DNA from 2 places in the Hoeflea sp. 108 genome. Region 2 is predicted to be linked to the other one. Evidence: riboswitches for the same ligand, from Rfam matches in the RefSeq annotation. Region 2 holds a riboswitch; the other holds the start of a gene.
The links. A riboswitch is a leader RNA that binds a small molecule or an ion and turns the genes downstream of it on or off. The one in region 2 is predicted to bind thiamine pyrophosphate.

Region 1 (15,119 bases), 260 kb from region 2:
CCATGCGCGACCAGGGCAATGTCGTGCTATCAGTCGACTTCGCCAAATACGCAGCGCAGCTTGATGCCGACACCGGTCAGTGCCTCTATGTCGTGGGTGAACTGACCGACCTCGCCCAGACAGCCCAGCGCCAGCTCGGCATCCAGACGTATCTGCCGCCTGTCATTGCCGGCTCTGGCGAAGGGGCAACCTTCGCTTATGCCGCGCTGGCCGACGCGCCGGTCAACACGCTCGGCGGCGCCATTGCTTCGGGCTTTGCCAACCGGTTGACGCTGAAAGAGCCGTTCTGTCCCGGTGCGACCGCCACGAAGACGGCCGACGGCTCCGCGTTCAGCTACGGCTTCGACAGCCCCCTGCCCGACCCTGCCTATCTGTTCGTCGAGGAGACGTCGCTGGACGCCGTCCAGGGCGAAGCAAAGGGTGCGCAGGGCATCTCGTTCGCAGCGCTCGACAGCACGGATACGGCCCAGCAGATTGTCGATGCGCTCGGTGAACTCGCCACCACCAACAAGCCCTTCGGCGATCTTCCGGCCGTCGACCTGCCGGCGGGCAAGTCGCCCGAGGCGGTCGCAGTGCTGGTATCGGGCGATGGCGGCTGGCGCGACCTCGACAAGACCATCGGCGAGTGGCTGTCGGGCAAGGGTGTCCATGTCGTCGGTCTCGACGCCCTGCATTATTTCTGGGCCAAGCGCACGCCGGAAGAACTGGCGCGCGATGTGACGAAGATGCTGGAGCGCGCCGACCCGACGAAGAAGCTGCCGGTCATGCTGATCGGCTATTCCTTCGGCGCCGACACGCTGCCTTTCGCTTATCCGTTGCTGCCGCCGGACCTGCAGAAGCGCACCAAGGTCATCGGCCTGATGGCGCCGGGACAGACGACGTCGTTCCAGGTCACCATCTCCGGCTGGCTCGGCATCGACGACAGCGGCTATGACATCCCTGCTGCAATTGCCAAGCTGCCGGCCAAGCAGGTGCTGTGCATCTATGGCGAAGAAGAAGACGACAGCGCCTGCCTCAGCCCCTCGCTCGCCAACCTCGCCAAGATCAAGACGACCGGCGGGCATCATTTCGACGGCGACTACGAAGCGCTGGGCCAGAAGATGCTCGACCAGCTGAAGGCAGCGAACTAACGCCAGGAGAACCGGGCGGCCCGCAATGCCGGCCGCCCCTGTTTCTCAGTGCCCAGGATGCAGGGCGTCGTTGAGATACATGCAGGTCAGCATCGTGAAGATATAGGCCTGTATCATTGCCATCAGCAGTTCAAGCGCCGTCAGCGCCACCGTCATCAGCAGTGGCAGCACCGCCCCCACGATGCCGAGCGTTCCGAGATCGGACATGCTGACGACGAAGCCGGCAAACACCTTGAGTGTGATGTGGCCGGCCAGCATGACCGCGAACAGACGCACCGAATGGCTGATCGGCCTCGAGATGTAGGACACGATCTCGATCGGCACGATGATGGGCGCCAGGATCAACGGCACACCCGACGGCAGGAACAGGCGAAAGAAGCCGAAGCCGTTCTTCCAGATGCCGTAGAGCGTGACCGTGCCGAACACCAGCATGGCGAAGCCGAAGGTGACGATGATGTGGCTGGTCACCGTGAAGGCATAGGGGAACATGCCGATCAGGTTGGCGATCAGGATGAAGGTGAACAGCGAGAACACCAGCGGGAAGAACTTCATCCCGCCCTCGCCGGCATTGTCGCGCAGGGTCTTGGCGACGAACTCGTAGACCAGTTCGGTAATCGACTGCAGCCGCGTCGGCACAAGCGCACGTCGGCTCGACGAAACCAGCATCAGCAACCCGCCGAGCACAGCGGCGCCCACCATGTAGGCCGAGGAGTTGGTGAAGGCGATCTGCTGGCCGCCCAGCTCAAACAGCGTGACGATCGGCTTGATTTCAAATTGTTCTAACGGTCCTGCCACGGCGCCTCTCCTGATGGTGCGATTGCTTGTGCGAAGACGCGTGCGGCCGGCAGCCCAAGTCCGATGGCAGCGGACAAGGACACATGGCGACGGCCTGCGGTGCCTGGGCACGCAGCGGTCTTGCGATTGATCCGGATGGATTGGGGTCGGGAAAACAATTGATCGGCGCCATCTCTTGGATGGGGCCGTCCCCGAACGTTCTAGGCACTGGTCGTCCAGTGCGCGGGCTTCCTAGCCCAAGCCTGCGGCGCGGGCAAGACGATAAGGTGACGCGGCCCGAAGGCCGCGCCCATGAATCACATGATTCAGATGTGCAACGCGTGACCGAGCGTGCGCAGTGCGGCTTCGAGGAACGCCTCGCCCTGGGTCGGATGGGCGTGGATTGTGCCGGCGATATCCTCCAGCCGAGCGCCCATTTCCAGCGCCAGGCTGAAGGCTGACGACAGCTCGGCCGTACCCGCGCCGACCGCCTGGATGCCAAGCACCAGATGGTTGTCCGCGCGGGCGACGATGCGGACGAAACCATCCTCGCTGGACAAGGTCATCGCCCGGCCATTGGCCGAGAACGGGAACTGCGCCGTCTTGATCTCGATGCCCAGAGCCTTGGCTTCATCGGGCGACAGGCCCGTGGTCACGACTTCCGGGTCGGTGAAGCAGACGGCGGGGATCGAACGCTTGTCCCAGCTGCGCTTGTGGCCGGCGACGATCTCGGCAACCATTTCGCCCTGCGCCATCGCCCGGTGCGCCAGCATCGGCTCGCCGGTGACGTCGCCGATGGCGTAGATGCCGCGCATCGAGGTGCGGCACTGCTCGTCGATGCGGATGAAACGGCCATCGCGGTCGAGGTCGATCTCTTCCAGCCCCCAGCCCTCGGTGACCGGCTTGCGGCCGACGGTGACCAGCACCTTGTCGGCCGAAATCTTCTGCTCGCTGCCATCGGCGGCTTCGACCAGCAATGCGTCGCCCTTGGAGGAGAGCCCCTTGGCCTTGGCGCCAGTCAGCACCTTGACGCCCAGCGCCTCGAGCCGCTTGGCGACGGGCCGCGTCAACTCGGCATCGTATTGCGGCAGGATGCGCGGCAGCGCCTCGACAACGGTCACCTTCGATCCGAGCTTGGCAAAGGCGGTGCCGAGTTCAAGCCCGATATAGCCTCCGCCGACGACGGCGAGGGTCTGCGGCACCTGCTTAAGCGACAGCGCCTCGGTCGACGAGATCACCGGTCCGCCGAAGGGCAGGAACGGCAGCTCGACCGGCGCGGAACCGGTGGCGATGACGATGGTCTCGGCGCGGATCACCTGCAGGCCGGTCTCGGTTTCGACCTCGACGGTCTTGCCGTCGCGGAACCGCGCCCAGCCGATCACCGCCTTGACGTGTGCCTTCTTGAGCAGGCCGGCAACGCCGGTGTTGAGCCGACCGACGATGCGGTCCTTCCAGGCGACAGTCTTGGCGAGGTCGATGGCCGGCGTGGCGACTGTGATGCCGAACGGGCTCTTGCCCGCCGCCATCTCGCTCGCCATCAGATATTCGTCCGCCGCGTGGATCATCGCCTTGGACGGGATGCAGCCAACATTGAGGCAGGTGCCGCCGGCCTTCACCGCCTCGACGATGACCGTGTCGATGCCGAGCTGGCCGGCGCGGATGGCGCAGATGTAGCCGCCAGGGCCGGCGCCGATGACGAGAAGCTTGCAGGAGATTTCCTTCACAGCCTCAGCCCTCCACGAAGATCATTGCCGGCGCCTCGAGCAGCGCCTTGAGACGCTGGACGAAAACAGCCGCATCCCAGCCGTCGATGACGCGATGGTCGAAGCTGGACGACAGGTTCATCATCTTGCGCGGCACGAACTGGGTACCGTCCCACATCGGCCGGATCATGATCTTGTTGACGCCGACGATCGCCACTTCCGGGTAATTGATGACGGGCGTGGTGGCCACACCGCCCATCGCCCCGAGCGAGGTGATGGTGATGGTCGAGCCGGTCAGCTCCTCGCGCGTTGCCGTTCCTGCCTTGGCCGCGTCGGCCAGGCGGTTGACCTCCGAGGCGCAGTCCCACAGGTCGCGCGCCTCTGCATGCCTGACGACAGGCACCATCAGGCCGCCCGGCGTCTGCGCCGCCATGCCGATATGGACACCGGCATGGCGCTGGATGACGCCAGCATCGTCGTCATAGATCGCGTTGAGCTGCGGCTGCTCGCCGACCGCCTTCACCAGCGCCCGCATGAGGAAAGGCAGCAATGTCAGCTTCGGCCTGTCCGGCTTCTTCGAGGCGTTGAGCTTGGCGCGCAGCTCCTCCAGCGAGGTGACGTCGACCTCCTCGATATAGGTGATGTGCGGGATGCGCGACTTGGCCAGCGCCATCTTCTCGGCGATACGCCGACGCAGACCGATGACCTTGATCTCCTCGACCCCGGTCTTTTCCTGAAAGCCGGCGACAGGAACCGCCGCACCGCGCGCGGCAAAGCCGTCGAGGTCCTCATGCGTGATGCGGCCGGCAGGCCCGGTGCCTGGCACCTGGCGCAGGTCGATACCGGCTTCCTTGGCGCGCATCCTGACGGCTGGCGACGCCAGCGGACGCTCGCCTTCGGGGCGCGGCAGGCCAACGGTCGTGGCGCGCGGTACAGGTTTGAGCGCTGCGGAATTGACCGCGGGCTTCGCCGCCGCCGAACCTGGCTCATCTTTCTTAGCCGGCGCAGGAGCTAACTTGGCAGGCTCCGCTGCCTTTGCTTCCGGCTTCGCCTCCGCGGCTGCCGGCTCGGCCGCGACTGGCGCATCGCCCGCGACCTTGATCCTGACGATGGGCGAACCGACCGGAACCGTGTCGCCGATCTCGGCTCCGAGCCAGAGGATTTCGCCGTCGACGGGGGACGGAATCTCGACCGTCGCCTTGTCGGTCATGACGGCTGCCAGCACCGCGTCCTCGCGCACGAGGTCGCCGATCTTGACGTGCCATTCGACCAGCTCGGCCTCGGCCACGCCTTCTCCGACGTCGGGAAGCTTGATGACATGTTCGCCCATGCTCAGGCCTCCATCGTTTCGATCAGGGCTTCGCCGACGCGTTTCGGGCCCGGGAAGTAGTCCCACTCCTGCGCATGCGGATAGGGCGTGTCCCAGCCGGTGACGCGGGCAACGGGCGCTTCGAGGTGGTAGAAGCAGTGCTCCTGCACAAGGGCTGCGAGCTCGGCGCCGAAGCCGGAGGTCAGCGTCGCTTCATGCACCACCACGCAGCGGCGGGTCTTCTTGACCGAGGCGACGATGGTTTCAAGATCGAGCGGCAACAGCGTCCTGAGGTCGATGACCTCGGCGTCGATGCCGGTCTCCTCGGCTGCGGCCTGGGCGACATAGACCATGGTGCCATAGGCGAGAACGGTGACCGCCGAACCCGGCCGGCGGATTTCCGCCTTGCCGAGCGGCACGGTGAAATGCCCCTCCGGCACCTCGCCCAGCTCATGCTTCGACCAGGCCGTCACGGGCCTGTCGTGATGGCCGTCGAAGGGGCCGTTGTACAATCGTTTCGGCTCCAGAAAGATCACCGGATCCGGGTCTTCGATCGAGGCGATCAGCAGGCCCTTGGCATCGATCGGATTGGACGGAACCACCACCTTGAGACCGGAAACATGGGTAAACAGGGCCTCGGGGCTCTGGCTGTGGGTCTGGCCGCCGAAGATGCCGCCGCCCGTGGGCATGCGGATGACGATCGGACAGGTGAACTCGCCGTTCGAGCGATAACGCAACCGTGCCGCTTCCGAAACGATCTGGTCATATGCTGGATAGACATAGTCGGCGAACTGCACTTCGATGCAGGGCCTGAGGCCGTAGGCGGCCATGCCTATGGCGGCACCGACGATGCCCAGCTCGCTGATCGGCGCGTCGAAGCAGCGCGAGCGGCCGTATTTCTGCTGGAGCCCCTGGGTGCAGCGGAAGACGCCGCCGAAATAGCCGACGTCCTCACCGAACACCACGACGTTGTCGTCACGGCCCATGGCGACATCCATGGCGCTGCGGATAGCCTCGATCATTGTCATGCGCGGCATGGGCTACACTCCCGCCTTCTGGCGCTGGCGACGGAGATGCGGCGGCATCTCGGCATAGACGCCCTCGAACATGTCGCGCGTCGACGGCTTGCCGCCGGCATGCAGCGTGCCGTGGCTCTCGGCTTCCTTCTGCGCCGAAATCACCGCCTCGAGGATTTCCGCCTCGGTCTGCTTGTGGCGCTCGTCCGACCACAGGCCGCGGCGAATGAGATGGTTCTTGAGCCTGATCACCGGGTCGCCCAGCGGCCATGCGTCCGACTCGGTCTTCGGCCGATAGGCGGACGGATCGTCCGATGTCGAATGCGCGCCGACACGGTAGGTGACGTATTCGACCAGCGTCGGCCCGAGATTGCTGCGGGCACGCTCGGTCGCCCATTTCGCCACCGCATGAACGGCGAGATAGTCGTTGCCGTCGACGCGCAGCGCCGGAATGCCGAAGCCGAGGCCGCGGGCGGCGAAGGTGCCGGAGCCGCCGCGGGCGATGCCCTGGAATGTTGAGATCGCCCACTGGTTGTTGACGACGTTGAGCACCACGGGCGCCCGGTAGGTCGAGGCGAAGACGAGGGCGGCATGGAAATCGCTCTCGGCGGTGGCACCGTCGCCGACCCAGCCGACCGCGATCTTGGTGTCGCCCTTGATGGCGGACGCCATCGCCCAGCCGACGGCCTGGATGTATTGGGTCGTCAAATTGCCCGAGATCGAGAAGAAGCCGTGATCCTTTGCCGAATACATGATCGGCAACTGGCGGCCCTTCAGCGGATCTTTCTCGTTGGAATAGATCTGGTTCATCATCTCGACCATCGGATAGCCACCCGCGATCAGCAGGCCGGCCTGGCGATAGGTCGGGAAATTCATGTCGCCCTGGATGAGCGCCTTGCGGAAGGCGCAGCTGACCGCCTCCTCGCCCATATGCTGCATGTAGAACGAGGTCTTGCCCTGGCGCTGGGCCATCTGCATGCGCGCGTCGAAGGTGCGCAGCGTCATCATGTGGCGCAGGCCCTCGAGTTGCTCCTCGTCGGTCAGCGTGCCGGCCCAGGGGCCAACGGCATCGCCCTCGCGGTTGAGCACGCGAATGATCGAATAGGCGAGGTCGCGGATCGTCCGGGGATCGACGTCGACAGGCGGCCTGTCGACCGAACCGGCCTTGGGGATCGGCACGTTGGAGAAGTCGGGCGTGCCGCCCGGGCGCACTTCGGGCTCGGGCACATGGAACTTGAGCGGCGCGGGATTGTCCGTCACGGATGCTCCTCCTGTCTCGCGCGCAGGCCAAACGGTCCTCCCTGCGCGGCAGACAATTTATGTCAGTAACGCTGACCTATTATCCGATCGCGACGGGAACTGCAATGGGGTCCCGACGTCGGGACTTTGGCATTCTCTCGCCGTCTGCGAAAGGCCGTTGACAGCACGCCCATTCCGCGCCCATGCTTAGGGTTCACCAGGGGGGTCCCGACAAGGGGCTGAGATACTGCTGGCTCGCGCAGCGCAGTGACCCGTTGAACCTGATCCAGTTCACACTGGCGTAGGGACGGTGCGAGGCGCAGCGGCCGGTCAATCCGGTTTGGCATTCGGGCATACGCCCGAAGTCCCCCAGGCAAACCTCACCTCCTCCTCCTCGCACGAACTGGGTCTCCATCGTAACGGAGACTCACTCATGAATGCCCACACCCCGACAGTCACGACAGGCGAACTTCCCGCCTCGCGGAAAGTCCACAAGCAAGGCCTGATCCACCCCGGCATCCGCGTGCCGATGCGCGAGATTTCGGTGCATCCGAGCGCCGGCGAGCCTCCTGTCACCGTCTATGATTCATCCGGGCCCTACACCGATGCGTCGGTGAAGACCGACATCGAGCGCGGCCTGCCCCGCCTGCGCGAGGACTGGATCGTCTCCCGTGGAGACGTCGAGCGTTACGATGGCCGCAAGGTCAAGGACGAGGACAACGGCTTTGTCTCGGCCGACCGACTGACGCCGGAATTCCCCGTCCGCAACGCGCCGCTGCGAGCCACCGGCGGCCGTGCCGTCACCCAGCTCGCTTATGCCCGCGCCGGCATCGTCACACCCGAGATGGAGTTCGTCGCCATCCGCGAAAACCTCGGCCGCGAGCAGATCAAGGCGAAACTCCAGCGTGACGGCGAGAGCTTCGGTGCAGCCATTCCCGATTTCGTCACGCCCGAATTCGTTCGCGACGAGGTCGCCCGCGGCCGCGCCATCATCCCCTCCAACATCAACCACCCCGAGAGCGAGCCGATGATCATCGGTCGCAATTTCCTGGTGAAGATCAACGCCAACATCGGCAATTCCGCCGTCACCTCGTCGATGGCAGAGGAGGTCGAGAAGATGGTGTGGGCGACACGCTGGGGCGGCGACACGGTGATGGACCTGTCGACGGGGCGCAATATCCACAACATCCGCGACTGGATCATCCGCAATTCGCCGGTGCCAATCGGCACGGTGCCACTCTACCAGGCGCTCGAAAAAGTCGGCGGCATTGCCGAAAACCTGACCTGGGAGGTGTTCCGCGACACGCTCATCGAGCAGGCAGAACAGGGCGTCGACTACTTCACCATCCATGCCGGCGTGCGGCTCGCCTACATCCACCTGACCGTCGACCGCGTCACCGGCATCGTCTCGCGCGGCGGCTCGATCATGGCGGAGTGGTGCCTGCATCATCACAAGGAGAGCTTCCTCTACGAGCATTTCGAGGAAATCTGCGACATCTGCCGGACCTATGACGTCGCCTTCTCGCTCGGTGACGGCCTGCGCCCCGGCTCGATCGCGGACGCCAATGACGCCGCCCAGTTCGCCGAACTGGAGACGCTGGGCGAGCTCACCAAGATCGCCTGGGCCAAGGACTGCCAGGTGATGATCGAGGGCCCTGGCCACGTGCCGATGCACAAGATCAAGGAGAACATGGACAAGCAGTTGGCGGTGTGCGGCGAAGCGCCTTTCTACACGCTCGGGCCGCTGACCACCGACATCGCACCCGGCTACGACCACATCACATCGGGCATTGGTGCGGCGATGATCGGCTGGTTCGGCACGGCGATGCTCTGCTACGTCACGCCCAAGGAGCACCTTGGTTTGCCCGACCGCGACGACGTCAAGGTTGGCGTCATCACCTACAAGATCGCGGCCCATGCGGCCGACCTCGCCAAGGGCCATCCGGCGGCCAAGGTCAGGGACGATGCCCTGTCGCGGGCGCGCTTCGAGTTCCGCTGGGAGGACCAGTTCAACCTCTCGCTCGACCCGGAGACGGCGCGCTCCTACCACGACCAGACCTTGCCTAAGGAAGCGCACAAGGTGGCGCATTTCTGCTCGATGTGCGGCCCGAAATTCTGCTCGATGCGGATCTCCCACGACATCCGCGCCGAGGCGCAGAAGGAAGGACTGGCGGCGATGGCGGCGAAATACCGCGACGGCGGCGACCTCTACATGCCGGTCGACAACGCCGAGCCGGCGGAGACAGCGAGCCAGCCATGAAAGTGCTGATCCGCGGTGCGGGCGTCGCCGGATTGACGCTCGCACACGAGTTGGCGGCGCGCGGCGCTGAGGTGACTGTGGTCGACATCAGAAGGCAAATCGCCGGCAATGCCTCCTGGCAGGCCGGCGGCATGCTGGCGCCATGGTGCGAGCGCGAGAGCGCCGAACAGACGGTGCTGTCGCTCGGACGGTGCGCCGGAGACTGGTGGTCGACTGCCCTGCCCGGCCAGATCATGCGCAACGGCACGCTGGTCGTGGCGCCGGCCCGCGACACGGGCGAGCTCCAGCGCTTCGCGCGTCGCACGTCAGGCTACCGCGAGGTGGACGCCGAGGCGATTGCCGCACTCGAGCCAGACCTTGAAGGCCGTTTCGGGCGTGCCCTGCTCTTCGCCGGGGAGGCGCATCTTGATCCGCGCAAGGCGTTGCTCGGGCTGCACGAAAAGCTGGTGCAGATGGGCGTACGCTTCGAGTTCGGCTACGGCGCCGTGCAGGCGCCCAGCGTGCCTGATATCGAAGCCGACTGCACCGGCATGGCCGATATCAGGCCAGACCTGCGCGGCGTGCGCGGCGAGATGCTGATCCTCAGAATGTCTGAGGTCTCGCTGGCGCGGCCGGTGCGGCTGCTGCATCCGCGTTTTCCCGTCTATGTCGTGCCGCGCTCCGACAACCTGTTCATGGTCGGCGCGACGATGATCGAGAGCGATGCGGCGGGGCCGATGTCAGCGCGCTCAGTGATGGAACTGCTCAACGCTGCCTATGCGCTGCATCCGGCCTTCGGCGAAGCCGAGCTGGTCGAAACGGGGGTCGGCGTGCGGCCCGCCTTTGCCGACAACCTGCCGCGCGTCGAGCGATCGGGAAACACGGTCCGCATCAACGGCCTCTACCGCCACGGCTTCCTGCTCGCGCCAGCCATGGCGCAACAGGCCGCCGACATGATCCTGGGCCAGAAGACGAAGAAGGAGCGCGCCCATGAAGCTCACCGTCAACGGTGAAAGCCAGGAGGTCGCGGCCGGCACGCTGGCGGCGCTTCTTGCCGAGCTCGACTACGAAGGCAGCTGGCTCGCCACTGCGCTGAACGGCGAAATCGTGCCGGCAAGGGAACGCGACGGCTGCACCTTGGCAGAAGGCGACCGCATCGAAATCCTCGCGCCGATGAAGGGAGGGTGAGGCCATGCTCGAACTCTACGGTCAAAAGGTCGCGTCCCGCTTGCTGCTGGGCACCGCGCTCTACCCCTCGCCCGCCATCATGGCCGAGGCGATCAAGGCGTCGGGCGCCGACATCGTCACCGTCTCGCTGCGCCGGGAGACCTCGGGCGGCAAGACGGGCGGAAAATTCTGGTCGCTCATCCAGTCGCTCGACATGCGGGTGTTGCCCAACACCGCCGGCTGCCATTCGGTCAAGGAGGCGGTGACGACGGCGCGTATGGCGCGCGAGGTCTTTGGCACGAACTGGATCAAGCTTGAAGTCATCGGCAACCACGACACGCTGCAGCCCGACGTGTTCGGCCTGGTCGAGGCGGCCAAGATACTGTCGGCCGAAGGCTTCGAGGTTTTTCCCTATACGACCGACGATCTGGTCGTCGCCGGACGGCTGCTCGATGCCGGCTGCAAGGTGCTGATGCCATGGTGTGCACCGATCGGATCTGCGAGGGGCCCGCAGAACCTCGATGCCCTGCGCAGCCTGCGCGGCCATTTCCCTGATGTGCCACTGATCGTCGACGCCGGCATCGGCCGCCCGTCGCATGCGGCAACAGTCATGGAGCTCGGCTACGACGCCGTGCTGCTCAACACCGCCGTTGCCAAGGCAGGCGATCCCGTCGCCATGGGCGCTGCTTTCGGCAAGGCGGTCGATGCGGGGCGGCAGGCATTCCGCGCCGGCCCGCTCGAACCGCGCGACATGGCCGTCCCCTCCACCCCCCTTATCGGCATGGCAGCATTTTCATGAAGCTCGACCCATTCTACCTCATCGTCGATTCAGCAGCGTGGATCGAACGCCTCGTGCCGCTCGGCGTGAAGCTGGTGCAGCTGCGCATCAAGGATATGAACGACGCCACCCTGCGCCGCGAAATCCGCTCCGCGAAGGCCATCTGCGAACGCCACGGCTGCCGGCTTATCGTCAACGACTACTGGCGCCTCGCCATCGACGAGGGGTGCGACTTCGTCCATCTCGGCCAGGAGGATTTGGTCGAAGCCGATGTGGCAGCGATCCGCCGCGCCGGCATGAGGCTAGGTCTCAGCACCCATGACGTTGCCGAGCTCGACACCGCCCTCGCCGCCGAGCCCGATTATGTCGCGCTCGGGCCCGTCTATCCGACCATCCTCAAGGCGATGAAGTGGGCGCCGCAAGGGCTCGACCGCATCGCCATCTGGAAACAGCTTGTCGGCGCGACGCCGCTGGTCGCCATTGGCGGGCTCAATGTCGAGCGCATCGCCGGCGTCTTTGCGCAAGGTGCGGATAGCGCTGCCGTCGTCACCGACATCACGCTCAACGCCGATCCCGAAGCGCGCACGCGCGAGTGGCTGGCAGCGACGGCTCAATGGCGATGACCCCGTATGTGCTCATCGTCGCCGGCTCGGATTCGAGCGGCGGCGCCGGCATCGTCCGCGACGTCGAGACCGTGTCGTCGTTCGGGCTACGCAGCAGCATCGCCGTCACCGCGGTGACGGTGCAGACGCATCAGGCGGTCGAGCGGATCGAGCAGATGCCGCCCGAACTGGTTGCCGAGCAGATGCGGACGGCGTTTGCCGCCAACCCTGTGGCAGCGGTCAAGATCGGCATGCTGGGAACGGCGGCGACAATCGATACCGTCGCCTCGGTGCTTGCGAGCAGTCTGCCGGTGTCCGTGGTGCTCGACCCCGTGCTCGCCTCGACGTCCGGCCGGGCGTTGCTGGCCGATAGTGCGGTCCACGCGCTCAAGCGCAAGCTGCTGCCACTTTGCCGGTTGGTGACGCCGAACCTGCCGGAACTTGCCCTTCTTACAGGGCGGCCGGTCGCGGTGTCCGATCGGGAAACAGTCCGGCAGGCCGAGATGCTGCTGGCCACAGGCGTGCAGGCCGTGCTGGCCAAGGGCGGCCACGCCGAGGGCGACCGTTCGACCGACCTGCTGGTCACGGCCGACGGCACAGAACACGCGTTCGACGCCCCTCGCCTTGCCGGCACGATGCGCGGTACCGGCTGCATGTTGGCCAGCGCCATCGCAGCTCATCTGGCGCTTGGCGAGACGCTTGAGCACAGCATCGCCAGGGCCAAGCGCCATGTCTTCACGACGATGGCGGCACGGCTCGCCGACTGAGATCAGCCGATACGCCTGCCGCTGCCGGGTGCAAACAGGTGCAGGCTTTCCGGGCTCGCCCCGAGCCGCACCATATCCCCCGGCTTGACCGAAACACGCCCCATGGCAAAGACGCAGATCTGCTGGCCGGCCATACGCGCGTAGAACTGCGTCGACATGCCCAAGGGTTCGACCACCTCGACCTCGGCCTCAAGCGGCCCGTCCGACTGGACACGCAGGTGCTCAGGGCGGACGCCCACGGAAATCTTTTCGCCATCTGTCAGTGGCAGCTCGACGGGCACAGCAAGCTTCTGGCCGTCGGCAAGCACGGCGATGGCCTGCGTACCCAGGCGCTCCACCCTCGCGGGCAGGAAGTTCATGCCCGGCGAGCCGATGAAGCCGGCGACAAACGCGTTGGCCGGGCGATCGTAGAGATCGAGCGGCGCACCCACCTGCTGGACGACACCGTCATGCATCACGACGATGCGGTCGGCCATGGTCATCGCCTCGACCTGGTCATGGGTGACATAGACAGAGGTGGTCTTGAGCTGCTGATGCAGCGCCTTGATCTCGGTGCGCATATGCACGCGCAGCTTGGCATCGAGGTTGGACAGCGGCTCGTCGAACAGGAACACCTTGGGGTCGCGCACGATGGCGCGGCCCATGGCCACACGCTGGCGCTGGCCGCCCGACAGCTGGCGCGGCAGTCGCTGCAGCAGCTTGTTGAGGCCGAGCCGGTCGGCAGCGCCTGCAACGCGATTGTCTATGGCGCCCTTGTCGGTCTTCCTCAGCGCTAGGCTGAAGCCCATATTGGCCGACACATCCATGTGCGGATAGAGCGCGTAGGACTGGAACACCATGGCGATGTCGCGGTCCTTGGGCGCGACATCGTTGACGACGCGCTCGCCTATCCGGATCTCGCCGGCCGAGACTTCCTCAAGGCCGGCGATCATGCGCAGCAGCGTGGACTTGCCGCAGCCTGACGGACCGACCAGCACCACGAACTCGCCGTCCGAAATCTCCAGGTCGACAGCTTCCAGCACGTTGAGCGCGCCGTAGTTCTTCTGAACCTTGTCAAGTGAAACGGAGGCCATCGGCTTACCCTTTGACGGCGCCGGCGGTCAGGCCGGTCACGAGATAGCGTTGCAGGAATGCGAAGAAGATGCAGACCGGGATGAGCGCCAGGATCGAGGCGGCCATCATCTGCCCCCAGTCGACGGCGAACTTGCCGATGAAGGTGAGCAGGCCGACGGCAAAGGTCTTCTGGCCCTCGCTTGAGATCAGCATCAGCGCGAACAAGAGCTCGCTCCACGCGGCGGTGAAGACGAAGCCCAGCGTCGCCCCCATGCCGGGCAGCGTCAACGGGATGATGACGCGGCGCAGCGCCTGCAGGCGGGTGCAGCCATCGATCATCGCCGCCTCTTCCAGGTCCTTCGGGATGCCATCAAAGAAGGACTGCATCAGGAAGGTGGCGAAGGCGGTGTTGAAGGCGGTGTAGATGATGATGAGGCCGGTCAGGCTGTTGGTCAGACCGATCTCGCCCATGATGCGGTAGATCGGCGGAATGACCATCACCAGCGGAAAGGTCTGCGTCAGCAACAGCGCGATCGCCACGGTCGTCTTGCCACGAAACGAGAAGCGCGACATGGCGTAGCCGGCCGCCGAGGCAATGACCGTGACGACGAGCGCCGTGGTCACCGACACGATGACGCTGTTGAGGAAATAGAGGGGGAAGTCGCTCGCCCTGAGCACGGTTGCGTAGTTCTCGAAGGTCGTGGCAGACGGCCACAGGGTGATGCCCTCGGAATAGAGCAGCGACTGCGGCGTGACCGAGATCTTCAGCGTCCAGTAGATCGGGAACAGCGCGAAGACGACGTAGGCGCCGATGGCGCCGTAGAGGCCGATACCACCAAGCAGGCGCGAAGAAGTGGAGCGTCCGGCAATCATCACGAATACCTCGCCAACGAGCGGCGGATGCCGATGAGCACGACCGCATAAAGGATGAGCAGCACCAGAAGCAGCACGGCGACTGCGGAGGCATAACCCTTGTCGAGCGACTTGAAGGCGCTGACATAGATGTAGGTCGCGACCGTATTGGTCGAGCCTGCCGGCCCGCCCGAGGTCATGACGAAGATCAGGTCGGCGAAGGTAGCGATCCAGATCGTGCGCAGCATGACGGTGATGGCGATGGTGGGCGCCAGGAATGGCAGCGTCACCTTGGAGAAGCGTTGCCACGGCGAAGCGCCGTCGATGGCCGCAGCCTCGTGCAGTTCGGATGGGATCGACTTCAGGGCGGCCAGCAGCGTGATGGCGAAGAAGGGGATGCCGAACCAGACATTGGCGATGATCGGGCCCCACATGGCGATCTTGGGATCGGCCAGGATGTTGCTCGGCTCGGCCATGATGCCCATCGCAT
Region 2 (15,119 bases):
TGCTCGCCGTTGATGACGAGGTTCTCGCCGCGCCCGTCGGTCAGGTAGCTGGACAGCGTCTCGTTCGGATCGACCGCTTCACGCTTCTGGTCGAGGGTTGCGATCTCGAGATTGACGCCAAGCCGCACAGTGCCGGCATCTGGGTCAAGCTCGCCGGTCAGCATCTTGAGCAATGTCGTCTTGCCGGCGCCGTTCGGCCCGACAAGGCCGACGCGGTCGCCGCGCTGGATGCGGGTCGAGAAGCCCTTGACCACGGTCAGGTCGCCGAAGCTCTTTTCGATGTTCTTGGCCTCGATGACCAGCTTGCCGGACTCGGCAGCATCGCTCGCCACCATCGTCGCCACGCCCTCGGCGCCGCGATGGCTGCGGAATTTCTGGCGCATCGACTGAAGCTCGCCTAGCCGGCGCATGTTGCGCTTGCGGCGCGCCGTCACGCCATAGCGCAGCCAGTGCTCCTCGCGCACGATCTGGCGGCCGAGCTTGTGCTGGTCGCGCTCTTCCTCCTCGAGGATTTGATCGCGCCACTCCTCGAAATGGGCAAAGCCACGGTCGAGCCGGCGCGTCTGGCCGCGATCGAGCCACACCGTGTTGCGGCTGACGCGCTCGAGGAAACGGCGGTCGTGCGAGATCAGGATCAGCGCCGACGAGGTACGGATGAGCTCTTCTTCCAGCCACTCGATGACGGAGAGATCGAGATGGTTGGTCGGCTCGTCGAGCAGCAGGATATCGGGCTCGGGCGCCATGACGCGGGCAAGTGCCGCGCGGCGGGCCTCGCCACCGGAGAGATCACCCGGGCGCTCCTCGCCCGTCAGGCCGAGATGGTCGAGCAGGTAGGTGGCGCGGTGACTGTCGTCGGCCGGTCCGAGTCCAGCCTCGACATAGGCCCGCACACTGGCGAAGCCGTCCATGTCAGGGGCTTGCGGCAGGTAGCGGATCGTCGCCGAAGGCTGGCGAAACACCTCGCCATCGGTCGGCTCGACCATGCCGGCGGCAATCTTGAGCAGCGTCGACTTGCCCGAGCCGTTGCGGCCGACGAGCGCGATCTTGTCGCCTGATGATGCGGAAAGTGCCGCGCCGTCGAGCAGCGGCACGCCGCCAAAGGTCAGCCGGATGGCGTCGAGATTGAGAAGCGGTGGCGCCATGATCAGAATTCCGGAGCGGGATAGGGGTGAGCGACAAGCAGGGCGCGGCCGCTGCCGAGCGAAATCCTGAGGGTGCCCTGGACTTCGTTGGAGAGGGTGAGCGACGAACCGAACGGTACCTCGACGCTGTCGAGCAACCACTTGGCGCCTTCCTCGGTAAGGCCGGTCAACGCCGAGAAGGCGAGCACCGAAAACATCGTGCCGTCGTCGTAATCGAAGCTTGCCGTACCGGGAAGAAGCGGCACGCCTTCCTGATGGCCGCTGCTCAGCACGACTTCGGTGCCGCCTTCGGCGAGACGAAGCGCCAGCGCGAAATGGAGAAAGGCATGGTCGGACCGGGCGCCACCGAAGGCACCGACGAGCACGAGCGATGTCGCTCCACGCTCCAGCGCGGCCGAAATTGCCAACTCGCCGTCGGTCTTGTTCTTTTCGGCGGGAAACACCTCGCGCGGCACTGCGGCGAAAGCAGGATCGAGCTCAGCCGGGGCCGAGTCGAAATCGCCGAGCCAGAGCTCCGGCATCAGGCCCAACGTCGCCGCGTGGCGGATGCCGGAATCGGCCGCGATGACGCGGCTGCCCGCGACCTGGCGGTCGAGGCGCGGCGTCCGCAGTAGCTCGCCGCCGAGAAGGATGGTGAACCGGCTCATGCCGAGGCCATTACCAGCCCGGCGGCCGAAACGGAAGGCCGGCGAGCAGCGCTGAAACTTGGGCTTGCACCGCCCCTTCGCCGGCTCTATTCCTTGGATCGCTCTAACGGGGTGCCTGTCACGCGCAAGCGGGGCCGGCTGAGAGGCATGGAGAGTTCCGGCCAACCCGCTGAACCTGATCCGGTTTGTACCGGCGGAGGGATTAGATGCTTCGGACGCCCGGCGCTTCAAATTCCCTTTCAACACCAATGAAGGAGGCGCTGATGCGCTCGCTGATCCTATCCCTGACTTCCGCCCTGGCGATGGCCGCTGCAGCCTTCCCGGCCTCGGCCGAGGGAAAACTCACCATCTACACCTATGAGAGCTTCACCTCTGAATGGGGCCCCGGCCCGCAGGTGAAAAAGGCCTTCGAAGCCGAATGCGCCTGCACGGTCGATTTCGTCTCGGTCGCCGACGGCGTCGCCCTTCTCAACCGCGTCAAGCTCGAAGGCGCCTCGACCAAGGCCGACATCGTGCTTGGCCTCGACACCAACCTGACGACCGAAGCGAAGGCCACCGGCCTGTTTACACCACACGGTGCTGCCGGCGCCGACGTCAAGGTTCCGGGCGACTGGAAGGACGACACCTTCGTGCCCTACGACTACGGCTACTTCGCCGTCGTCTATGACACCGAAAAGCTGAAGAACCCGCCCAAGAGCCTGAAGGAACTTGTCGAGGGCAATCCGGAAGAAAAGATCGCCATCCAGGACCCGCGCACCTCGACACCAGGTCTCGGCCTTCTGCTCTGGGTCAAGTCGGTCTATGGCGACAAAGCGCCGGAAGCCTGGACCAAGCTCAAGGGCCGCGTGCTGACGGTGACGCCGGGCTGGAGCGAGGCCTATGGCCTGTTCACCAAGGGCGAAGCGCCGATGGTTCTGTCCTACACCACTTCGCCGGCCTACCACATGGTCGCCGAGAACACCGAGCGTTACCAGGCCGCATCCTTCGAGGAAGGCCATTACCTGCAGATCGAGGTGGCCGGCATCACCACAACGGGCGCCAAGAACCCGCTGGCCGAAAAGTTCATGGCCTTCATGACCGGCCCCGGCTTCCAGGACGCGGTCCCCGAGACCAACTGGATGCTGCCCGCCGGCAAGACCGACAAGCCGCTCAACCCCGCTTTCGACAAGCTGGTGAAGCCGGCAAAGACACTGATCTTCAGCGCCGATGAAGTGGCTGCCAATCGCAAGGCCTGGGTCGACGAGTGGCTCGGCGTGATGAGCAAATAAGGCCCGAAAGGCTCGAACGTGACCACCCTACGTTGCCCCCCTCTGTCCTGCCGGACATCTCCCCCACAAGGGGGGAGATTGGCAGTTGCGCGGCCTTTGCCAATCACGACGGTGACAGAAGAAGCGGCAACGGTGAGGCAACTGATCTCCCCCCTTGTGGAGGAGATGTCCGGCAGGACAGAGGGGGGCAACGTAGAGTACAGCGTAGCCGCTCTGCGTCATGCACGCTCCAAACGCGTCTAGCCCGGCATGCGCATTCCCCCCACCGACTCTCGCATCATAGCCGGCATCCTTGCGCTGGTGGCCATCGGCATGCTGATCGGTGGCGCATTCGTCGGGCTCGGCATCGAGGCCTGGCGCAATCCCGAAGGCGCCTATGCCGCCTTCGACAGCTACCTTTTTCGCGTCGCGCGTTTCACCATCTGGCAGGCGCTGCTGTCGATGCTGCTGTCGGTGGCCCCGGCAATCCTCGTCGCCCGCGCGCTTGCCCGCCATCCCGCTTTTCCCGGCCGTGGGCTGATCCTGCGCCTGTTTGCCGTGCCGCTGGCACTCCCGGCGATCGTCGCCGCACTCGGCATTCTCACGCTTTACGGCCGTGCCGGTTACTTCGCCGCTCCATTGAGCGCACTGAGCGGAGGCACATGGCCGGGCGTCTATGGTCTGTCCGGCATCCTGGTCGCGCATGTGTTCTTCAACATGCCACTGGCGACGCGGCTTTTGCTGGAGGCGCTGCAGACCGTGCCATCAGACCAGTGGCGGTTGGCGAGCCAGCTTGGCATGGGGGCGCGCGCCAGCTTCCGACTGATCGAATGGCCGGCGGTACGTGCGGCCCTCCCCGGCGTTGCCGGGCTGGTGTTCATGCTCTGCGTCACCTCCTTCACCATTGTGCTGACGCTCGGCGGCGGACCGGCGGCAACCACGCTGGAGGTGGCTATCTACCAGGCTCTGCGCTTCGACTTCGACCCTGCGCGGGCTGTCGCCCTGACGCTGCTTCAGATCGGCTTGACCGCGGGGATCGTGCTCACCCTGATGCGGCTCGGCGCCAACACCACTGGCGACGCCAATCTGTCGGTGGCGCGGCGCAGCTACATCGAGGCCGGGCCAGGCGAAAAGGTCCTGAACATCGTGGTGATAGTGGCCGCCCTCGTCTTCGTTGGCGGGCCGATGGCAGCAACAGTGGTGTCGGGTCTCGAAGCCGACCTCGCCCGCCTTGCCACCGAAGCGTCGGTTCATCGCGCCACGCTGACCAGCCTTGTCTTCGCCTCGATCTCGGCAACGCTGGCCTGCGCTCTTTCGCTATCGCTCGTCATGGCCCGGCGGGTTCTCGCCACCTCCAGATCCGACGGCAAGGGATCGCTGCTCGAGCGGCTGACCGACACCGGCGCCGGCTTCGTGCTGGTGGTGCCGCCTGTCGTTGTCGGCGCAGGCTGGTTCGTGCTGGTGCGGCAGTCAGTCGATGTCTTCGCGCTCGCGCCCTTCATGGTGGTGACCGTCAATGCCGTCATGGCGATGCCCTTTGCCGTGCGCGCCATCCGCCCGGCCCACGACGCGGCGGCCGAGCGCCATGAATGGCTCTGCGCGCAGCTCGGCATTTCCGGCTGGAACCGGCTGCGGCTGATCGACTGGCCGGTGTTGCGGCGGCCGCTCGCGACAGCGTTTGCCTTTGCCACAGCGCTTTCGCTCGGCGATCTCGGCGTCATCGCACTGTTCGGCAGCGACGCCGTGCAGACGCTGCCCTATCTTCTGCTCGCCCGCATGGGCAGCTACCGCACCGCGGACGCAGCCGGCCTGGCACTGATGCTCGGGCTCCTGTGCCTTGCCTTGATGATGCTGGCCGACCGCCTCGGCAAGGAGACCTCCAGATGACGGCAAAAGGCGAGGCGGTGCAGCTCGACCGCATGGTGTTCAGCTATGGCGAGACCATGGTAGCCTTCGACACGACCTTCGCGGCAGGCGAGATCACCGCGATCATGGGCCCGAGCGGCGCGGGCAAGTCGACGCTTCTCAATCTCGTCGCCGGCTTCGAGACACCGCGCGAAGGGCGTGTGCTGATCGGCGGCGCCGACGTCAGCTGCGCACCGCCCTCGGCACGCCCCGTGTCCATGGTGTTCCAGGAGAACAATCTTTTCGCCCATCTCGACATCGCCAGGAACGTCGGGCTCGGCCGCTCGCCCTCGCTACGGCTCTCGGCCCACGACCGCATGGACGTCGCCGAAGCGCTGGCGCGAGTAGGCCTTGCCGGCATGGAGCAGCGGCTGCCCCGCGAGCTGTCAGGCGGCGAGCGCCAGCGGGTGGCACTTGCCCGCGTTCTGGTGCGCGACCGCCCGGTGCTGCTGCTGGACGAACCGTTTGCCTCGCTTGGTCCAGCCTTGCGCGCCGACATGCTGGAGCTGGTGGTCAGCGTTCATGCCGAACGCCAGATGACCGTGCTTTTCGTGACACACCAGCCGGAAGACGCGCGAAAACTGGCGCAAAACATGGTTTTTGTCGAAGCCGGCGCCATTGTGGCTACCGGCAAGACACCTGATTTCTTTGATGAATCTGGACCCGAGGCGTTCCGCCGCTATATCGGAGACGAAAGGCGATGACATAATCACGGCACATTGCCCGGAAGCCGACATAATTTACGGTCAAATCGCCGCACAAGTGAAACAAGACTTGTTGTGTCGGCAAGGGGAGTATGGCTAGGTCCATGCTATGCCCGCGGGTACTGCTTCGCCTCTGCCCGGACCTGAAAGGAACCTGCCCTGCCTACCCGCCGCCATGGCCATATCGAGATGAGCACGCCCCGCCGCACGCGACTAGCCCTCGCGGTTGCGCTGTCGGCGTTTGTCGCCGGCTGCCAGCCGTTCAACTCGAGCGACCTGCGCGAACAGGGCTTCCAGCCGTCCAACAATCCGGTGACGGTCGACAATGTAACGCGCAACGACAAGCTGGCCGAGATCGCCAAGGCACAGCACCCACGCATTCTCGCCACCTATGGCGGCGAATATTCGGACCCCAAGCTTGAGCGCATGGTCGCCAAGGTCGTCGGCAGCCTGACGACGGTTTCGGACAATCCGAACCAGACCTATCGCATCACCATCCTGAATTCGCCCAACGTCAACGCCTTCGCGCTGCCGGGCGGCTATCTCTACGTAACCCGCGGCCTCCTGGCTCTCGCCAACGATTCGGCCGAGCTCGCCGCCGTCATCGCCCACGAGATGGGCCATGTGACCGCAAACCATGGCGTCCAGCGCCAGCAGAAGGAAGCCGAGGAAGTGCTGGCGACCAAGGTCGTCACCGACGTGCTCGGCGAAAGCCCCACCGCCAAGGCGGCATTGATCCGAGGCAAGCTCAGGCTGGCGCAGTTCTCGCGCAACCAGGAGCTCGAGGCCGACGGCATCGGCATCAAGATGAGCGGCCAGGCCGGCTATGATCCGTTCGCCGCCGGACGCTTCCTGCAGTCGATGGCCGCCTACAGCGACCTGCGCTCGGTCAGTGGCGCCACCGACGCCAGCCTCGACTTCCTGGCGAGCCACCCCAACGCACCGCAGCGCATCGACCTGGCGCAGCGCCATGCCCGCCAGTTCGGCGCACCTGGCATCGGCAAGCGCGACCGCGATTCCTTCCTGGCCGGCATCGACGGGCTTTTGTTCGGCGACACGCCAGATGAAGGCTACGTGCGCGGCACGACCTTCCTGCATCCGAAGCTCGGCATTTCCTTCTCGGTGCCGCAGGGCTTCGTCATCGACAATACGGCCGCCGCCGTCACTGCAACCGGCCCGGGCAACATGGCCATCCGCTTCGACGGCGTGACCATCGACAGCAGGCTGTCGCTGTCCGACTACGTTCGCAGCGGCTGGGTGGCCGGGCTCGATTCGGCCACGGTGCGCACCGAGACGATCAATGGCAACGAAGCCGCCTTCGCTCGCGCCAGCGCCGAAGGCTGGCAGTTCGACATCGTGGTGATCCGCGCCGGCGCCCAGGTCTATCGCCTGCTGACGGCGGCCCCCACCGCCAGCACCGATCTCGACAGCGTTGCGCGCACGGTTAGCTCCAGCTTCCACGTCATGACCCCGGCGGAGAAGGCAGCGCTCAAGCCGCTGCGCATCCGCGTCGTCACGGTTCAGCCGGGCCAGACCATGGGTTCGCTTGCCGCTGGCATGGTCGGCGTCGACCGCAAGCTCGATCTGTTCAGGGTGTTGAACGGCCTCGCGCCAGGCGCCACCGTTTCGGTCGGCGACAAGGTCAAGGTCATTACCGACAGGTAGTTTCAGCTCAGGCTGCCAGGAAAGCGGCGTTCTGCTTCACCAAGGCCGAACGCAGCTTTTCCATGGCGCGCGTCTCGATCTGGCGAACGCGCTCCTTGGAGATGCCAAGCGACGTGCCGAGTTCCTCCAGCGTGGCGCCCTCCTCGGTCAGGCGGCGCTCCTCGATGATCTGCAGCTCACGGGCGTTGAGAACGCCGAGCGCGTCGCGCAGCCAATGGGTGCGCCGCTCAACGTCGATCGCCTCGCCCACCAGTTCGTCCGGCAGCGGATCTTCTGATACCAGCAGGTCCATGCGCTCGCCGGTGTCGCCGTCTTCGTTGAGCGGCGCGTTGAGCGAGGTGTCAGGCACCGAAAGCCGCATGTCCATCATGGCGACGTCGGCCTCCGACACGCCGAGCGCCAACGAAATCTCATGATAGGCCGCCGCACCACCCAGCGGACCGCCACCCTGGGCGAGCCGCGCACGCATACGCCTGAGGTTGAAGAACAGCGACTTCTGCGCCGAGCTCGTGCCACCCCGGACGATCGACCAGTTGCGCAGGATGTAGTCCTGCATCGATGCGCGGATCCACCAGGTGGCATAGGTCGAGAAGCGGACGTCGCGTTCGGGGTCGAACCGGGCAGCAGCCTCGAGCAGGCCGACATGGCCTTCCTGGATCAGGTCGCCCAGAGGCAAGCCGTAGCGGCGGAACTTGACCGCCATCGCGATCACCAGCCGCATGTGGGCGGTGGCGATTCGGTCCAGGGCGGCCTCGTCGTGCTGTTCCTTCCACCGCACGGCAAGTGCGATCTCTTCGCTCTTTTCGAGATAAGGTGCGCGCGATGCGGCCCTCAGCATCATCTGCTCGCCGGCCAATCCTGCCCGATCCATGCCCATGACACAGTCTCTCGATGCGTTGCCTAGCTGACGCGGCCTCCGCCATCAAATGCGGTCCCGCACGGCAAATAACGCGGCATCGCAGCGAATGTTCCGCACTGCAAAACGGGCCGAAACCGGGAGGTGGATTGAAATTCCAAGATGACGCCATATTTGAAATTCCATTCCTTATGCCGATCAGGCGCTTCTGACAGATTGCCGCCAATCACAACGCTCCCGGCCCAAACGCGGCCGGTCTAAGAAATCGGGATCACAGACCATGAACTGGTTGAAATCGCTGGCCGTTGCCGCAACGCTCCAGATCGCAGCCGTAGCCGCCGCTCATGCCGGCGAGAACCTCGACCAGATCAAGTCTGCCGGAGTGTTCAAGATCGGCACCGAGGGCACCTATGCGCCCTTCACCTATCACGACGCCTCGGGCGCGCTCGTCGGCTTCGACGTCGAGATCGGCAAGGAGATCGCCAAGCGCCTCGGCGTCAAGGCAGAGTTCCTGGAAGGCAAGTGGGACGGCCTGATCGCCGGCATCGACGCCAAGCGTTATGACGCCGTCATCAACCAGGTCGGCATCACCGAGGCGCGCAAGGCGAAATACGACTTCTCCGAGCCCTATATCGCCTCCAAGGCCGTGCTCATCGTCAGCGGCAAGAACGCCGACATCAAGGACTTTGCCGACCTCAAGGGCAAGAAGTCGGCTCAGTCGCTGACCAGCAACTTCGGCAAGATCGCCGAGAAGAATGGCGCAGAGCTGGTCGGCACCGACGGCTTCGACCAGTCGATCCAGCTGGTGCTGAACGGCCGCGCCGACGCCACCATCAACGACAGCCTGTCCTTCTACGACTTCAAGAAGCACAAGCCCGATGCCGACGTGAAGATCGTGGCCGAGGAAGAGAAGGCCGACTATTCCGGCGTGATCGTACGCAAGGGCGACCCGGAGCTGGTGGCGGCAATCAACAAGGCGCTGGCCGAGATCAAGGCCGACGGCACCTACAAGAAGATTTCCGAGACCTATTTCGGCGCTGACGTCTCGCAGTAAGCGGTCCTCCCCCAAAAAGGGGCGGCGGGCCATCAGGCGGCCGCCCTTTTTCAGTTTCTTCATTTTTCCCAATGAACTCGCCCGGAAAATCTGCGATTTTCCGGGCTCGTCTATTGTGGGGAGGGAGCATTCATCTTGCCACACTGGCTTCAACTGATGCTGGATTCGCTTGGCCCGCTGCTGTGGGCCGCGCTCGTCTTCACCGCGCCACTCACGCTGCTGTCATTCGCCCTCGGCCTGACCGTCGGGCTGGGCGCAGCCCTTGCCCGGCTGTTTGGCCCTGGCTGGCTATCGGCCATCGTGCGCTTCTATGTCTGGATCATCCGCGGCACGCCGCTTCTTGTGCAGCTGTTCCTGATCTTCTACGGCCTGCCCAGCATCGGCATCGTACTCGACGCCTTCCCGGCGGCCCTCATCGGCTTCACGCTCAACATCGGCGCCTATTCCTCCGAGATCATCCGCGCCGTCATCACTTCGGTGCCCAAGGGCCAGTGGGAAGCGGCCTATTCGATCGGCATGACCTGGAGCCAGGCGATGCGGCGCACCATCCTGCCGCAGGCGGCGCGCGTGGCGGTACCGCCGCTCTCCAACACCTTTATCTCACTGGTCAAGGACACCTCGCTTGCCGCCGCCATCACCGTGCCGGAGATGTTCCAGGCGGCCCAACGCATCGTCGCCACCACCTACGAGCCGCTCATCCTCTACGTCCAGGCGGCGATCCTCTACCTCGCCATGAGCTCGGTGCTGTCTGCCCTGCAGGTCAGGCTTGAAAAGCGGCTCAACCGCTATGGCGGCTTCCTGGAGGCGCGCACATGATCGGCCTGTCGCACATCGTCAAGCGTTTTGGCGACAACACCGTCATCAGGGACGTGTCGGTCGACATCAGGGAAGGCAGCGTGACCGCGCTCGTCGGCCCCTCGGGCGGCGGCAAGAGCACGCTGCTGCGCTGTATCAACCTGTTGGAAATACCAACCTCGGGCACGGTGCGTGTCGGCGACGACGCCATCGAGTTCAAGCCTGATGTCAAGGTCGCGACCAGGACCATCCAGCAGCTGCGCCGCCAGACTGGCATGGTGTTCCAGAACTTCCAGCTGTTCCCGCATCGCACGGCAATCGAAAACGTCATGGAAGGCCTTGTCACCGTGCTGAAATGGCCGGAAGCAAAGGCCCGCGAACGGGCGGCATCTCTGCTCGACAAAGTCGGCATGTCGCACAAGGCCGACGCCTGGCCGGCAACGCTTTCGGGCGGTCAGCAGCAGCGGGTGGCGATCGCCCGCGCACTTGCCCCCTCGCCCAAGGTGCTGCTCTGCGACGAGCCGACTTCGGCGCTCGACCCCGAACTGGCGCAGGAAGTGGTCGACGTGCTCAACAAGCTCGCCAGCGAAGGCACCACCATGGTGATGGCGACGCATGACCTCAGGCTTGCCTCCAAGGTGGCACAGGAAGTGGTCTTCCTCGAAGCCGGCTCGATTGTCGAGCAGGGCCCGGCAACCGAAGTCTTCGGCAGCCCGAAGCATGAGCGCACCAGGCGCTTCATCGCCTCGATCACGCACCAGCACGGCAAAGGCGGCGGCGAGGGCTGAAGCCCCGCGCCAACCAGTCGTCAGAACGAGATTTCGGCCGCCCGGCGGACTTCGATCACGGCATTGCCGGCGTCAAAGCCGTCGAGTGTCTCGTTGTGGTGGGCAATGATGTCGACATGGGCAAGATTTGCCGAGTCGGCGGTCGTGTGGCCATCGGCGACCAGCGTGACGTCATAGCCGAGCGACACGGCGCGCCGCACCGTCGTGTCGACGCAGAACTGGGTCATGCAACCGCCGACGACCAGATGGGAGATCCCCAGCGCCTCGAGCCGGATGACCAGCTCCGTCTCGTGAAACGAGTCCGAACTCTTCTTGCGAACCAGAACATCGCCAGGCTGCGGCGCAAGTTCCGGCCGAACTTGCCAACCCTCGGTCCCGACCGCCAGCCGGTGACCATCAGGGCCGTCATGCTGGATGACGACGACCGGCACGCCGGAGGCTCGCGCCTTGTTCTGGAGATTACGCAGCCTGGCCACCACCTCTTCGAGCGCGGCGTCGATGACGGGCTGTCGCCCGGCCGTCCCCTTGTCCTTGAGGATCGCATTCTGCACGTCGATGATAAGAAGCGCCTTGCCCATCTGCTGTCCCGTCCCGAACCGGCCATGTTTAGCCTCGGATACAGCAAATCCACCCGTCTCCCTAGCGCCCCCAAAACAAAAGCTGCCTGAGGGCCCCAAGCATGTCAGCAACTCAACCAAGCACAGGCTGCCGGCAGTGAACCAAGTGTTTTCAGGCCTGGAGGCCTCAAGGCAGGGCGCGCAACAATCCCTCACCCCACAAACAAAAAACCCGGCCATTGGCCGGGTTTTTCATAATGGAACTGCAAAGCCTGATCAGGCAGCTTCTTCCTGCTCGGCGTCGGCTTCCTCATTGTCGGCCTTGGTACCGCGCTTCGGACCCTTGTTGAGGTTGGTCTCGATGAGACGAACGGCCTCGGTCTCCGACATGCGGTTCACGGCAGCGATCTCGCGGGCCATGCGGTCGAGCGCGGCTTCATAAAGCTGGCGCTCGGAATAAGACTGCTCCGGCTGGTTGTCGGCACGGTAGAGGTCGCGCACGACTTCCGAAATCGAGATCAGGTCGCCGGAATTGATCTTTGCATCATATTCCTGCGCACGGCGCGACCACATGGTGCGCTTGACGCGCGCGCGGCCCTGCACGACCTTCAAAGCGCGATCGACATAGTCAGTCTCCGACAGTTTGCGCATGCCGATGGAGGTCGCCTTGGCGACCGGCACCTTGAGGCGCATCTTGTCCTTCTGGAAATCGATCACGAACAGTTCAAGCTTGTGTCCCGCCACTTCCTGCTCGTCGATGGATACGATCTGGCCGACGCCATGCGCCGGGTAGACGATATACTCGCCGGTCTTGAAACCGTGACGTGCTGCGGATTTCTTCTGCGGGATGGAAGTTGCCATACGCCCTGAACTCCTTCTTTAACACCGACCCGCCGAGGCCGGCTAACGAGGGTGGCCGCTAACGCGACCTTGTGCCGCACGACAATCGACCCCCATTCGGAGAGCTTGGACCGGCAACAGCAAAAAACTGTAAACGCCGTCCCAGATTGCTCTGGTCCGAAATGGGGTTGTCACCTTTCAGTGAAATAGGCTTCGCGCCATGATCGACGTTGTGTCACCGGCATGTTGACCAAGCCCTAACACAAAAAGTCGCAAGAATCAAGGTTTTGCTGCATACGCGAACACCGGCCCGCGTCAAGTCACGACTGCGGTGCGCAAACTTGTCGATGTGGCGCCCCGGGGCGCCGCAGCCTTCAGTTGCCTTCGCCGGGCTCGGCCGAGAAGTACTGCTCGAACTTGCCTTCGACGCCGTCGAACTCTTTTGCCTCGGGCAGCTCAGGCTTCTTGACGGTCAGGTTCGGCCACTTGCTGGCGTATTCGGTATTGATCTGGAGCCACTTGTCCAGGCCCGGCTCGGTGTCCGGCTTGATGGCGTCAGCCGGGCATTCCGGCTCGCAGACGCCGCAGTCGATGCACTCGTCGGGATGGATGACGAGCATGTTCTCGCCTTCGTAGAAGCAATCGACCGGACAGACCTCGACGCAATCGGTGTACTTGCACTTGATGCAATTGTCGGTGACGACGTAGGTCATGCGGTAGGCTCCGGGACTTCCCGTACGGGCGAACTTTGACGGTGAGGTAGACCCTTTGTCGGGCTCTTGCAAGGGCGGCCATTGCGCGCAAGGCCGCCTTGGCGGAACGACTTTCTCATCTTGGCCCAGTTCGGCTCAGATGATGCTTCAATCGCCCCGCAAGCGGTCGGTGGCGCGGCGTTCACGCTTGGTCGGCCGACCGCTTCCGGCCTCGCGCAGCGGCGGCAGCGCATCGGGTGGAGCCTCGCCCTTGGGCGTTGGCGCCGGCGACAGGTCTTCATAGAGCCGCCTCGCCTCTTCGGCTGGGCCGCGCCGGTCACCCGGCAGCGTCACCTTGTAGACCAGGATACGACGGTCGAGCGTTATGGTCAGCACATCGCCGGTCTTGACGATGTCGGATGCCTGGTCGAGCTTCTGGCCGTTCAGCCTGACACCGCCGCCCTGCACCAGCTTGGCCGCCAGCGACCGCGACTTGACCGCGCGCGAGAAGAACAGCCACTTGTCGATGCGCTGTCTTCCCTCGCCGGCCAAGTGGGTTACTTCTTCAGCTGGTCGCGCAGCGCCGCGAGCTTGGCGAAGGGCGAGTCGGGATCGATGCGCACCGGACGCTCCTCGCGCGGCTTCTGCTGGAAGGCGGGCTTACCCTTGAAGCCACCGCGATCGCCGCCGTGCTTTTCGCCCTGCGGCCGTTCGTTGCGGTTGCGGTGCTCAGGGCGACCGCCCTCACCCTGCGGCTTGCCACCGGGCTTGCGGTCGAAGCGCGGACGACCGCCGTCGCGGCCCTCGCCACCTTCACGCGGGCCGCCGCGATTGGCCTCGCCCGGCCGAGCAGCCTGGCCATTGCGCTGGTCGCGCTGGCCGCCGCGCGGGCGGTTGTTGTCATGGCGATGACGCGGACGCTGCTCGAAACGGCCCTGACGCCAGATGAGGATCGGCTTGGGCTCTTCGGCCTGCTCCGCAGCGTCTGTCGAAGCAGTTGCCTCCACGGCAGGAGCTTCCTCGGCGGCGGCTTCCGCCGCCACCTCGACCACGGGCTCGGCAACAGTCTCTTCGGCTGCGGTTTCCGCTGGCGCCTCGGCAACCTCGGTCACGGCTTCGGCAACGGCCGCTTCTTCTGCAACGCCTTCGGCGGCTGCGTCTTCAGCAACCGGCTCAGCGGGAGCTGCTTCCGCAACCTTGGCGGCAGCGGCCTGTTCGGCAGCTTCGCGCGTGGCCGTGTCGATGGCTTCGAGCTTGTCCTTGACCTCGGCGGCCGGCTTGGGCTCGGCGCGGTAGCCAAGGCCTTTCAGGATCTCTTCCATGTCGTCGCCGGTGGCCCCGAGGATCGACATCATCTGCGGCGTTACGATGAAGGCCGAACCGTCATAGGCACCATCGGGACGCGTGCCGCTGCCCTGCTTCCAGGCCAGCGCGGGACGAATGAGATCGGCAAGGCGCTCCAGGATGTCGACGCGCACGGCACGGCGGCCGAGATTGCGGAAACCGGCCAGCTTGTAGAACGACTTGTCGAAGGCCTGGTCGATGACAACAGAGGTGCGGCCGGCAGACAGCGCATGGACGACGTCGCCGAAGCCGGGCTTGTCCTTGCCGTCGTTCTTGATCGCCCACAAAAGCGTGACCAGACCCGCCGGTGCCGGTTTGATCAGCGCGGGCACAAACACGTGATAGGCGCCGAAGCGCACGCCGAGACGGCGAAGGGCAGCGCGCCCCTCCTGGTCCAGCGACTTCACCTCTTCGGCAATGTCGCGGCGGTTGATGAGGCCGAAATTCTCGACCAGCTGGAAGGCGATGCCACGCCCGATGCCCGAAAGCTGCTCGGCCGACTTGAGATCGACCAGCGGCTTGAGCAGAAGCTCGACCTGGAAATTGATGAAGCGCTCGGCGCGCGCCGCCACCTTGTCGCGGGCCGGGCCGGTCAGCTGCTCGTCGGCCAGAAGCACGACGCGCGGCTTGAGTGGGTCCTCGCCCTCGACCAGCGTGCCGATCGGCGCGCCGATCCAGCGCAGGACACCATCGGAGCCCAGCGCGATGTCGCCGTTGGGCGACGCGGCGAAACGCTCGGCGCGCGCTTCGAACTCTGTCGCCAGCGCCTTCTGCGCTGCCGTGCGCACTGCCTTGGCGTCCTCGCCACCGGCGCTTTGGTCGGCGGTGAAACGGAACCCTTGCAGTTCGCCGACGTGATGGCCTTCGACGAGGACGGTTCCGG

Region 1: another riboswitch for thiamine pyrophosphate. It lies ahead of thiC (phosphomethylpyrimidine synthase ThiC); the one in region 2 lies ahead of thiB (thiamine ABC transporter substrate binding subunit).

The regions. Positions count from the first base shown of each region.
Region 1 is NZ_KB890024.1:4,288,815-4,303,933, forward strand. Features, by position in the region: gene B015_RS0121240 (AcvB/VirJ family lysyl-phosphatidylglycerol hydrolase) at 1-1,130, shown strand, start outside; gene B015_RS0121245 (F0F1 ATP synthase subunit A) at 1,176-1,925, opposite strand; gene lpdA (dihydrolipoyl dehydrogenase) at 2,231-3,628, opposite strand; gene B015_RS0121255 (dihydrolipoamide acetyltransferase family protein) at 3,633-4,937, opposite strand; gene B015_RS0121260 (alpha-ketoacid dehydrogenase subunit beta) at 4,940-5,953, opposite strand; gene B015_RS0121265 (3-methyl-2-oxobutanoate dehydrogenase (2-methylpropanoyl-transferring) subunit alpha) at 5,957-7,192, opposite strand; TPP riboswitch at 7,381-7,497, shown strand; gene thiC (phosphomethylpyrimidine synthase ThiC) at 7,605-9,431, shown strand; gene thiO (glycine oxidase ThiO) at 9,428-10,423, shown strand; gene thiS (sulfur carrier protein ThiS) at 10,401-10,598, shown strand; gene B015_RS0121290 (thiazole synthase) at 10,603-11,376, shown strand; gene B015_RS0121295 (thiamine phosphate synthase) at 11,373-11,978, shown strand; gene thiD (bifunctional hydroxymethylpyrimidine kinase/phosphomethylpyrimidine kinase) at 11,969-12,724, shown strand; gene ugpC (sn-glycerol-3-phosphate ABC transporter ATP-binding protein UgpC) at 12,727-13,797, opposite strand; gene B015_RS0121310 (carbohydrate ABC transporter permease) at 13,802-14,650, opposite strand; gene B015_RS0121315 (sugar ABC transporter permease) at 14,650-15,119, opposite strand, start outside.
Region 2 is NZ_KB890024.1:4,549,315-4,564,433, forward strand. Features, by position in the region: gene B015_RS0122635 (ABC-F family ATP-binding cassette domain-containing protein) at 1-1,142, opposite strand, end outside; gene B015_RS0122640 (thiamine diphosphokinase) at 1,145-1,789, opposite strand; TPP riboswitch at 1,887-2,008, shown strand; gene thiB (thiamine ABC transporter substrate binding subunit) at 2,053-3,057, shown strand; gene thiP (thiamine/thiamine pyrophosphate ABC transporter permease) at 3,307-4,923, shown strand; gene thiQ (thiamine ABC transporter ATP-binding protein) at 4,920-5,645, shown strand; gene B015_RS0122660 (M48 family metalloprotease) at 5,835-7,310, shown strand; gene B015_RS0122665 (RNA polymerase factor sigma-32) at 7,318-8,187, opposite strand; gene B015_RS0122670 (amino acid ABC transporter substrate-binding protein) at 8,447-9,220, shown strand; gene B015_RS0122675 (amino acid ABC transporter permease) at 9,356-10,036, shown strand; gene B015_RS0122680 (amino acid ABC transporter ATP-binding protein) at 10,033-10,803, shown strand; gene B015_RS0122685 (cysteine hydrolase family protein) at 10,824-11,381, opposite strand; gene B015_RS0122690 (CarD family transcriptional regulator) at 11,637-12,221, opposite strand; gene fdxA (ferredoxin FdxA) at 12,575-12,913, opposite strand; gene B015_RS0122700 (RNA-binding S4 domain-containing protein) at 13,061-13,444, opposite strand; gene B015_RS0122705 (helicase-related protein) at 13,450-15,119, opposite strand, start outside.